2 linked regions of the Hydrogenispora ethanolica genome follow. The main gene of each other region encodes a partner of the protein of the gene in region 2 in a complex. Links are inferred from orthologs where the notes say so. Each region holds a gene or a part of one and is shown on either strand. Other genes may lie near its edges.

The links. Proteins that work in one complex are often made in the same cells at the same time.
Region 1: the proteins of smc (region 2) and EDC14_RS16790 are in contact, whole or in part, in a crystal structure (PDB 3ZGX), measured with the Bacillus subtilis proteins. The link is inferred for Hydrogenispora ethanolica from one-to-one orthologs.

Annotation. Positions count from the first base shown.
Region 1 is NZ_SLUN01000022.1:38,003-43,536, forward strand. What follows is about bases 2,612-5,534. They hold EDC14_RS16790 (segregation and condensation protein A), read right to left. Parts: upstream 4,485-5,534; coding sequence 3,738-4,484; downstream 2,612-3,737. Other genes in these bases: EDC14_RS16775 (DUF3866 family protein), read right to left, coding at 2,612-2,778; EDC14_RS16780 (hypothetical protein), read right to left, coding at 2,823-3,176; scpB (SMC-Scp complex subunit ScpB), read right to left, coding at 3,160-3,741; EDC14_RS16795 (HDIG domain-containing metalloprotein), read right to left, coding at 4,494-5,018; EDC14_RS16800 (nucleoside kinase), read right to left, coding at 5,257-5,534. Also shown: spoIIM (stage II sporulation protein M), read right to left, coding at 1-183; EDC14_RS16765 (hypothetical protein), read right to left, coding at 331-1,002; EDC14_RS16770 (NUDIX domain-containing protein), read right to left, coding at 1,122-1,664; more of EDC14_RS16775, read right to left, coding at 1,657-2,611. UniProt on the Bacillus subtilis protein: Participates in chromosomal partition during cell division. May act via the formation of a condensin-like complex containing Smc and ScpB that pull DNA away from mid-cell into both cell halves.
Region 2 is NZ_SLUN01000043.1:40,432-46,344, reverse strand. What follows is about bases 1,809-5,913. They hold smc (chromosome segregation protein SMC), read right to left. Parts: upstream 5,570-5,913; coding sequence 2,009-5,569; downstream 1,809-2,008. Other genes in these bases: EDC14_RS23265 (sigma-70 family RNA polymerase sigma factor), read right to left, coding at 5,653-5,913; ftsY (signal recognition particle-docking protein FtsY), read right to left, coding at 1,809-1,971. In the rest of the region: tRNA (N6-isopentenyl adenosine(37)-C2)-methylthiotransferase MiaB, read right to left, coding at 1-1,020; more of ftsY, read right to left, coding at 1,045-1,808. UniProt on the Bacillus subtilis protein: Required for chromosome condensation and partitioning.

The DNA.
Region 1 (5,534 bases), on a different replicon or contig from region 2:
CCCATGCAGCCCCTGGTTTACAAACCGGACCAATTCACGTTGCTGATCCTTCTCCAATACGCTTGCGGCTATCACTCCAAAGGCTATCCCCATCGATAACAGGATTAAAACCAGCGCGACCAAGAAGATGCGATCTCTGATATAATCTTGGATTATTTGGCGCAATCGTAATGTTAAAAGCATCATCTTCCCCCCTTGTCCATTGTTAAAATTTTATGGTCAAGTAGGAGAATATATGATTGTCTTTTGCGAGATTCAGGCTGCGGATCGTTCTTGTCCCAACTGGGCCAACGGCAAAAAAACCGGCCTTTTACGCTACCATCGCTTCAGTCAAGCAGGATTTAAAAAGCCGCTCTGTATCACCGCCTGGGTCAGATATTGCGCGGCCAGCACATCCTCCAGCGAATTGGCGCTGGCAGCAACGATTGTAATGCCGCAATCCAATTTCCGCGCTGTTTCGATGGCGCGCTCGATCCCGACTTTGGCCGGTTCGCAACCTTTTTTGAGTGGAGTTCTGACCACTGTCGCGGTCAGGACCGCCGGCGCTCCGTTATTATAGGCCGCGTCAAAAGCGACTCCGCCGGTGTCCGAGATGAATAATACGACTTTACCGGTAAAAACGGCAAATTTTCCGATCTCCGTGCCGATATTGGGGATGATCGAGCCCACTTCCGCGCCGGATCGTGCCACACCAGCCAGAGCGGCTTCGGCCCGTTTGGCCCGCTCGCTATCCTCGCCATAACGCGGCTCGGCCACCACGATCAGTTGCGTTTTGTATTTCAAAGCGGTCTTCCCCGCCAAATACCCGATCCGATCAGGATTGATATTCAACGGAACCTTGCATCCGGTCGGAGCCGCGCCAAAAACAGCAATGGCTCCACTCTCCAGCGCCACTTCCGTGCTGGTCGACATATCAATAATATCCACAATAACTACCGCGTCGCCGCGCCGGGCACCTTCCACCGCTCCGGAGGCATTGAACGTCAAATGAACGGTCTGCAATTGATCACCTTTTTGACATGGATTGAGTCATTGATTATCTTCCGAATGGATATTTCCGCTAAATACGCCTGATAATCTATATTCAAAGCAGTCCAATATATGCTGGGTATCGATGAATATCACCATAAGTTGCGCCGTTCGACATAAGACAGGGCAACCACTGTTTTGGCGTCGACAATCGCCGCAGTATCCAAATGTTGCAACACTTCTTCCTTGGTCATCGTAACGGTCGCCAAAAACTCGTCTGGATCCGGCTCTCTCCGGAAGGGCCGCAATTGTTTGGCCAGGAACAAATGGATAACCTCGTTGGTAAATCCAGGAGTGGTCCAAATGGAGGATAAATAAATCAATTCGCCCGGCTCGTAACCGATCTCTTCCGAAAGCTCGCGCCGTGCGCAAGTCTCCGGTTCTTCCCCCGCATCGAGTTTGCCGGCGGGAATCTCTAAAATGATTTGACCGGTGGGGTAGCGGAATTGTTTCACCATAACAATTCGGCCATCATCGAGCAGAGGGACGACAGCTGCCGCCCCGGGATGAAGCAGGTATTCCCGATTGGCAATCTTGCCGTTGGGCAGCCGCACTTGGTCACGGTGCAAATCGAGAAAGCTGCCATGGTGAATCGTATTCTTGGAAACCGTGGTTTCCTTCAAATTTTCAGCCATGATTCTCCATCTCCAATTTGGCTAAGGTATCTAACTGGTTCAGCGCGGCTCTGGCAGCCAACATGCCGGCTGTCACTGAAGTCTGAAAGAACCAGGGATCTTCATTCGCCGTCCGCCCCATGGTTTTGACATAAATCTGGTGCTCGGCCAATAATTGGGCGGCCGGAGGATCGTCCAGCGCGTACCAACGGTGACGCTGTTCCAGTTTTTTTAAAATCACTGCTGCGGTAATCTCTTCAATCAAGTCCGCGGGAAGCCGGTTGGATAGTCCCACCAAAGCTGGCTGATTGGCCAGGTCCAAGACGGTAAGGGAATGATGGCTCAATCCGTGATGACGCTCCCGGCGGTCAGCCGTGCTGACCCGGGGAGCCAATATCGGGATGCCTTGCAGGCGGCTGGTGAGGTCGATGATCCAGGATTGCTCAATTCCGCTGAATCCCAAGGCCGTACCCGTGCCGACAATCCCCGGACCCAATCCGCAAATGACCAGATCGGCCGAGAGAACCTCGACGGCCGCGACTAGTGCGGAAGGAATACTGACCGCTTCGAGATCGCCCCCAAAGGCATGCCCGGTAGTTATGGTAGCCTGAAGCAATTCTTTTGCCTTCAATTCCCGGACCAATTGACTCAAAGCAACCGGAAGGGCGGCACCGTCGGTCATGATGTAAACGATTCGAGGCTTTCTCGGAAAATAGCTGCGAAAACCGAGGATGATCCCCGGAAGCATGCTATGGAGAGAAGCGGCGACCACCGGAACGCCCCGCAACGAAGTAGCGTTCTCCAGCGCCTCATGAAAAGGGCTAGCCTCCTCTTCTACCGCCAAAACCGGAAACTGCCACGGAGTATAACGTAGTTTCATGATATGTCCCGCCGGCGCTTCGGCCGGAACGTCGGACTCCCCGGCAGGTAATACGAAATGACGACCGCCCGTCCCCAAACCGAGCTTCACCGCACTGGTGTTAAGGAATACTTCCTCGCCCGGTTGGAGTTTCCGCTGAAAACAAGGGTAATGATAAGCACGTTGAAGCTGGCCGTCTATTTCCACCAGTAATTCCTGGAGATCGGGACTTTGAAACAGAACTTCGACAACTCTGCCTTTTGCGGTTTCAAACATACCCATTCCTCTTTTGCCGATACATGCGATTCATCTATGAAAACTCAGAAGCAATGCCGGCGATGGCTGCGGTATTTTCTCAAATATTGCGAAGGTTGGACATTCGGAAGCGAAAGGGTATTCGCGCTTGCCATGCGATAGCTTTCCAGCTCCGTTTCCAACGCAGCGATTTTTGCTTGGGCTTGCTCAAAACGTAAATCGTCATCGCTTTTCCACAGTAAAACAAACCCCCAGCCGATAATGAGAAACGTGACCAAAAACGCCAATGGTTCAAACAGATCGAACTTCAAATACCAAAAAATCGAAACGATCCCTACGATCAAGAGTGATAAACCGAAGTAATAATTATTATCCCGACTTAATTCGATCTTAAAATACCGCTTAAGAAATTCGCGCATTTTTATTTACCTCCGTTTTTACGGTGAATTCCAGTTCGCCCGTTCCCACCCCGACCCAATCCGGAATCTTCGGAAGCTCATCCAGATGGTTGAGGCCAAAATACCTTAAAAATTGTTTGGTCGTTCGGTATAAAATGGGCCGGCCCGGAGCTTCCTTCCGCCCGGCCTCTTCAATCAGATTTTTATCGACCAACGTGGCGATGGAACTTTCGACGCTCACTCCGCGCAATGCCTCGATCTCCGCTTTGGCAATTGGCTGCTTGTAGGCAACAATGGCCAAAGTTTCAATGGCCGCGGGTGAAAGCCCGACATTGCGCGGGGTTTTCTGCAACTTTTCCAGATAGGGGGAACACTCCGGGTGAGTATAGAATTGATAACCGTTGGCGACTTCAATGATCTGAATCCCTTTTTTGGCATGCTGATAATCAGCCATTAAGTCCCCAAGCAATTGTTTCACAGTATGTTCGTTGATCTCGACAATCTCGGCGATTGTTTTAAGTTGAATGGGCTCTGAAGAAGCAAAAATCAACGCTTCAATGACAGCACGCGCCATAGTTAAATTCATTGCGTATTCATCACCTTCTCGGGAAGGGATAATCGAATGTCGCTAAAAAGAGCCTCTTGAAAAACCACGATCTGCTTCAGACGAATCAACTCCAAGACGGCCAAAAAGCAGGTTATGAGGCCAATTTTACTCCTAATCTCCGCAAATACTTGTTTAAAATAGACCCGGCCTTCATTTTGAATGAGAGCCAATATTTCATTCATTCGTTGTTTAACGGAAACTTCCTGCTTAGGAATGGTATCAAAATCCTTGGTGAATTGACTTTCGATAATTGCCTTAAAAGCTTCCATCAGGTCCCAAATCGAAAGGTTCTTGATGGGATCGGCCTCGGGAGCCAATTTTTGATCGGCAAATTCCCCTCCTGAGCGCGGATATATCTGCAATTGTTCGCTTTCAAGTGTAATCAGGCTGCGAGTGGCTTCCTTAATCTTTTTATACTCGATTAATTTTTGAGCCAATTCCCAACGCGGATCTTCTTCGGCGGCATCCGCTTCAGTTGTGGCGGCAGACTGACTCTGCGGTAATAGAAGCTTGGCCTTGATCTGCATCAAGGTCGCTGCCATGACTAAAAAATCACCTACGGTCTCCAAATTCAACATCTGAATCGTTTGGAGGTATTCCAGATATTTTTCGGTAATCAAAGCGATCGGAATGTTATAAATATCGATCTCATCTTTCTCGATCAAATGCAATAAAAGATCGAGCGGCCCTTGAAAAATATCCAATTGAATTTGATAATCCATCGGCATTCCTTAATTTTGATCATCGGCGGTTTGCAATTTTGTCAAATCAGGATTTTGATTGAGCCTCGGCGGATCATGATGACGTCGAATCAACTCAGCCACTGCCGGATCGAAACCGGCCCGGAGCGTCAAGTGCGCACCCCGAACCGGGTGAATCAAGTCGATATAACATCCGTAGCGCACCCTCCCCCAGAAACGCCGGTCCAACTGAGCCATCGCCAATTTGCCCCGATAAATCGGTACCAACCGTCGGATTAAAGCCACCAGGATACGGGTGAGTAAGTTGAAATCATCCGCCATTTTCCCAACATCATGCAATAATGCAGCTTGAATTACGTGAGAAGACGGTTGAGCTTCCCTTTTCGAGTCGGCTATGATTGTTTGAGCAACAGCAAGGGAATGAAACTGATCGATCTTTCCCATTTGAAAAAAGAGAGTTTTACCCGCTTCATTCAAATAACCGTCGATTAATTGATAATCGTCGAGAGAGAACGTTCCGATCCAGGACTTTAAAATCCGTTTCACTATCATCATTCAATCCGCTTTAACCGCTTTCATGGCAAAGCCGCCTCTTCCATTAAACATGCGTTCGGAACTATAACTACAATGCCACCATAAACTAACGATTGTTCCTAACGTTAGTTCCTAAAAAATCACAGGTCAAAAATAAAGATCCGAAATACCGGATCATCAAACTGTACTTATAGTTCGCTTCATTTTAACACTAATTCACAATTGAAGTCAAGAAAAGCAGGTGACTCCAAGGCCTCAACTATTTCGCAAAGCAGCTGTTTCCAATAAACTCCCGTAACAGGGAGTTAAGTGGTATCTCTCCGCCTTCCAAGGGTAAAAAGTAACTCAAGAATTTTAGTAAACGCTTTGCTTCCGAATATTCGGGTACATCGGGCGCAATTTTTTCAAGTAACGGCGTAGCAAAGTTTTTTAGAACAGCCAACTCATAGATGAGCGCGGAATTAAACATTATATCCGCTTCTTCCTGGTAAGGAAAGATATATTGTTCCTCGCCGCGCCGGACCATGGGCCACAATC
Region 2 (5,913 bases):
TGGCGAATAAATGAAAGTAAAAGCGCCGTCGTAGCGGATCTTCCGGACCAAGTCCAGCGTTTCCTCGAAATCAGCCTCGGTTTCACCCGGAAAGCCGACGATGATGTCGGTCGTCAGGGCGATCTCTGGCAGCCGCGCTTTGATCTTGGCGACCAGCGCCTCGTAACTCTCTTTGGTATATTTGCGGTTCATCCGTTCTAAGACCCGGCTGCTGCCGGCCTGCACCGGCAGGTGCAAATGGCGGCAGATCTGCCTAGAGGCCGCCATGGTCTCGATCAACTCATCCGAGAGATCCTTGGGATGAGAGGTTTGAAAACGAATCCGCGGGATCCCGGTACCGGAGGCGATCTCCTGCAAAAGTTTAGCGAAATTCCAATCCCGCTCCGGGAAGTCCAGGCCGTAGGAGTTCACATTCTGGCCGAGCAGGGTCACCTCTTTGACCCCGGACTCCACCAATTCCTTGATCTCCTGGCGGATCTCGGCCGGCCGGCGGCTGCGCTCCCGGCCCCGGACATACGGCACGATACAATAGGAACAATAGTTATTGCAGCCATACATCACCGTAACCCAGGCTTTATGGGGATCGTCCCGTTTGGTGGGCAGACCCTCATGAATCTCCCCTTCGCTATCCCATACTTCAAAGACCCGCGACTGGGAAGTACGGATCTTATCCAGCAACTCCGGCAATTGATGCACATTATGGGTGCCAAAGACCAGATCCACATGTTTGTAGGTCTCCTGAATCTTGGCGACTTCGCTGGGCTGTTGAACCATGCAGCCGCAGACGCCGATGATCAGGTTGGGATTCCGTTCTTTGAGCGTCTTCAGATTCCCGATATGACCGTATAAACGATTTTCGGCATTCTCCCTGACGCAACAGGTATTGAGCAGAATCAGATCCGCCTCTTCCGGGGAGGCGGCCTGAGAATAACCCATCTTGCCGAGTAAGCCCGCCAAGACTTCCGAGTCGTGAACATTCATCTGGCAGCCGAAGGTGGTGATGAAATATTGCTGTGGCACTGTAAATTCCCCTATTTTTTAGTCTCACTCAAATAAGGCCCGGGTAAAGGCCAGCGCGTCGAATTCCTGCAGATCTTCCTTTTTCTCACCCACTCCGATGAGGTAGATCGGGATCTGGAACTGATGCGCGATAGCCAGGACCACGCCGCCTTTGGCCGTGCCGTCCAGCTTAGTGAGGACGATCCCGTCGATTGCGACGGCCTCTTTGAATACCTTGACTTGATTGACTGCGTTCTGTCCGGTGGTGGCGTCCAGCACCAACAAGGTCTCCAACTGGCGGCCCCCGATATTCTGGGTGATGATCCGGCGCACTTTCTTCAATTCTTCCATCAAATTGACCTTTGTATGCAAACGCCCGGCGGTATCGACGATCACCAGATCGCTCTTGCGGGACTGCGCCGCCGCCATGCCGTCAAAGACGACCGCCGCGGGATCGGCCCCTTCCTGGTGATGAATGACGGGCACGCCGATGCGTTCGCCCCATTGCATCAATTGCTCGGTGGCCGCGGCCCGGAAGGTGTCGGCCGCCACCAGCAGAACCTGGCGCCGATGGTCGCTGAAACGGGCCGCCAATTTGGCGATGGTGGTCGTCTTGCCGACACCGTTGACGCCGACGATCAGCAACACTTTATCGCGGGCATCGAAATTAAACTGTTTTCGTCCGGCTCCTTCGATCACCTGCCGGATCAGTCCGATCAGCAATGGCTTTAATTGGGCGGGATCGGACACCTTTTGCTGCTTCACAGTCTCTCGGAGCTGATCTGTCAGGTAAGTGGTGGTTTCCACGCCGACATCCGCCATGATCAGGGTGTCTTCCAACTCGGTAAAGAGCTCCTCGTCAATTTTCTGATAGGATGAGAAGATCCCTTCCAGATTGGTCACTAAAGAATTCTTGGTTTTCGATAGCCCTTCTTTTAAACGGGCAAATAGGCCTTTGTTATTCTCCGCCATCGTATGGTCCATTCCTTATGATTCATATTTTTAGGGCTCAGCCCACTTTTTCATTCAGATCCAGCGAGATTAATTTGGAGACTCCCATCTCTTCCATAGTCACCCCGTAGAGCGCGGTCGCCGCTTCCATGGTGCCGCGACGGTGGGTGATCACAATGAATTGCAGTCTGTGGCTGAACATTTCCAACAGATGCGAGAAGCGTTCCACGTTCACTTCATCCAGGGTGGCGTCGATCTCATCCAGCACGCAAAAAGGCGACGGTTTGACCGCCAGGATCGCAAATAATAAAGAGATTGCGGTCATGGCCCGCTCTCCTCCGGAAAGCAGCGACAGACTTTGTAGTTTTTTACCCGGCGGTTGGGCGATAATTTCGATCCCCGATTCCAACGGGCTGTCCGGCTCCAATAAGTATAAATCGGCATTGCCGCCGGCGAACAGTTCGCCGAAGATCTGCCGGAACTGGTCGCGAATGGTGGCGAAGGTCTCGTTGAATTTCTTGATGATGGTCCGTTCAATCTCATAAATCACCTTAAGCAATGATTCTTTGGCCTTGGTCAAGTCTTGCGACTGATCGGTCAGAAACTCAAAACGTTCCTTGACCTGCCGAAAATCCTCGATGGCCGCAATATTGACGGTGCCCAAGTCCCGCAGTTGGCTCTTATATTCCTCGATCCGGCGCTCCGGCTCCTCAGGCAGTTCCCAGGCAGGATCATACTGGGTGGACCAATCGGAGCCGTAATCTTCGTCCAGGTTTCGTTCAAAATTTTCGATCTCCATCTGCTTCTGATTGGCTTGCAGCTCCAAACGGTGCAGCTGATTCTGGAACTCATTGCTCTTCCGGCGCAGGCTCCGCTGTTTGGTCTCAAGTTCCTTGATGGCCTGGCTGATGGTGGCGCGTTCATGCTTGTTCCGCTCGATCAGGCTTTCCTGGGTTTGCAGTTGCTCTTTAATGGCCGCGGTTTTGGTCTCGGTGGCGGCGATGGTCTCCCGAATCTTAAGTCTTTCGGCGTCAAACTGCGCCAACTTGTTATCCAATTCAGCAAAGAAAGCCAGCAGTTCCGCCAGTTGCTTATCCAACTGCCCTTTGAGCGCATTTTTGCCCTGCTCGGCTTGGCGCTTGGCGCTCAAACTGGATCGTAACTCGCCGATCCCCTGGATCAGCGCCTCTTTCTGTTCCTTGGCGGCTTTCATCTGTCCCGCCAGTTCCGAAAGCTGATGCTCCAGTTCCCGCAAGGCTTGCTCTTTCTCCGCCATGGACTGGGCCAGTTCACCCTGGCCCAACTCGAACTGATCGCATTGGCCGGCCAATTCCTGCAATTGTTCGGCATGGAGCCGCTGCTCCTGATGGGTCTTTTCAATGGCCAGTTGTAGATTGGACAGTTCTTTGGCAACCGTCGCTTTTTGGATTTTCGCTTCGTTCTCCTGCCTCATCAAGTCTTTGGCAGTCTGCGCGTTTTGCTGCAATTCCTGGCGGTAACCGGCCGCAGTCGCCATCCCTTTTTGAAGCTCCGCTTCGGCAGCTGTTTTCTCCGCCTTGAGGTCCTCGATTTCTCTGCGCCGGCTCAACAGGCCTAAGCGCCGTTTGTCGACGCTTCCGCCGGTGATGGCACCGCCGGGAATCACCAGATCGCCTTCGGGAGTGACAGTCCGGATGCTGCGGTCCAGTTTCTGTCCAATCTGAATGGCCGTGCGCAGGTCGGGAGCGACCACGGTTTGACCGATCAAATAAGCGAGCGCCTGGCGGTAAAGGGGATCGAAGGTCAACAGAGAAAGCGCGGTATGACAGCCATGTTGCGCCAACAATACCTGATACTGTCCAACCCGCCCTTCCGAACCCTGAATCGTATTGAGTGGCAGAAAGGTAGCTCTGCCCTTATTATGTTTCTTTAAAAAGGTGATAGCCGCTTCGGCCTGCCGGTCGCTTTCGATCACCACGTTTTGAAGATTGGAACCCAGCGCGGTCTCGATAGCCAGCTCCATACCGGGCCGGACCTGGATCAGATCGGCAATAATCCCTTTGATGCTGGCATAGAAGGGTTCGCGGACTGCTTCCGCCAATAAGGATTTGACGCCCTGAAAGTAACCCTGGTAACTCCGTTCCATCTCATCCAGCAGTGCGATTTTACTCTCGAGACCCCGGGCTTTATCCTGCCATTCTCTGTTTTTCCGCTCCAACCCGCCCACTTCCTGCTCCAGCCGGGTATTTCTGGAGCTAAGCTCGATCATGGTTTGTTGACAATGAGAAAGCTCAGCTTCGATGCGGGACAAATCCTGCTGTCGCGATTCCGCTTCGTTTTCCGATTGTGCCAGCTGTTTCTCGAGGATTTCTTGTTTGCGTCGGCATTCGGAGACTTGCTTCTGGATAAAATCTTTTTGCAGTTCGGCACTATTGATCTTATTTTTGAGAGCGGCAATCTGATTCAGCGTCTCGATATAATCATTCTTCACCGATTGTTCGGTCGCTTCGAACGTGGCGAGCTGCTGATTGAAGGTTGCCAGCACGCTTTCCTGCTCCTGCAACAATTGGCCTTCGGCTTCCACTTGCTGGCGGATGGCGGTGATTTCGGTCTCTAAAACCCCCTGCTGTTCCCGGAGTGCAGCCTGACGCTGACGCCCCGTCTCCAAACCGTTTTGCTGCTCCAACTGTTGCCGGTCCAGATCGGATAGTTTTTCCTGGAGAAAATTCACCTGCTCGGCAAACTTGTCGATCTGGTTCTGAAGGCGGTAATATTCCTCGTTAAACTGCGTGAGCTGGTTGTCGTGCTCCAACAGTTGATAGCGTTTGGCCTCAATTTCCGCTTCAATAATATTCTCCTGGCCTTCAAAATCCTGAAAAGCCGCGTCCAATTCAGTTCGGGTTTGAATGATCCCGTTCAGCTCGGTTTGAAGCCGAGTAATCAAAGCGCCGAAATAATGGATTTCCACCTGGCTCAATTGCTGCCTGAGCGCCAAGTATTTTTCGGCCAGAGCCGCCTGAGATTCGAGCGGTCCCAACTGTCCCGCCAGCTCTTGCAAGATATCTTGCACCCGGAGCAGATTCCGGTCCGTCTCTTCCAGTTTTCTTTCCGCAATCATCTTGCGGGTTTTATATTTGTTGATCCCCGCGGCCTCTTCAAAGATGGCCCGTCTGTCCTCGGCCTTCACCGACAGAATGGAATCGATCTTCCCTTGTCCAATAACAGAGTAAGCCTCCTTGCCGAGGCCGGTATCGAAAAAAAGTTCTTGCACATCCTTAAGGCGGACGGAGGATTTGTTGATTAAATAATCACTTTCTCCAGAACGGAAAAGCTTTCGGGTCACGGCGATCTCCGTAAAATCCACCGGAATGGAATGATCGCTGTTGTCCAACACGATCGAGACCTCCGCGAGACCCAGTGGCCGACGTTGATCGCTGCCCGCGAAAATAACGTCATCCATCTTGGAGCCGCGCAGAGTTTTGATGCTCTGTTCACCCAATACCCAGCGCAAAGCGTCGGAGATATTGCTCTTGCCGCTGCCGTTCGGCCCGACCACTGCGGTCACGCCGGATGGAATTTCCAACCGGGTTTTATCGGCAAATGATTTAAAACCCACGATTTCCAGGCGTTTTAAATACAAAACGGTTCCTCCTTCGCTCAAAGTATTTTACCACAAGATGGGCAAAAAAGAAATACCCGCCGAATTGAGCGGGTTTCTGCAGGTTAACCGACTTCAAGGTGGATCGAGAGGTCTTTTCGCTTGCGAGCTTTGAGTGGAATTTTGGGGTTCAGTAAAGAGCCGTATTGAAATAGTATCTTCTTCAACTTGATCCGCGCCCGAGTCCGTGCATTATCGACAGCCTTCATGGAAAGTCGCAAATGCTGCTGAATCTCATGAATCGTCAGGCCATTCAGCAGCATTTGAATGACTTGGTACTCTACGGGGGAAAGATGAGCCTCCAATACAATGGCCAATTTTTGTAC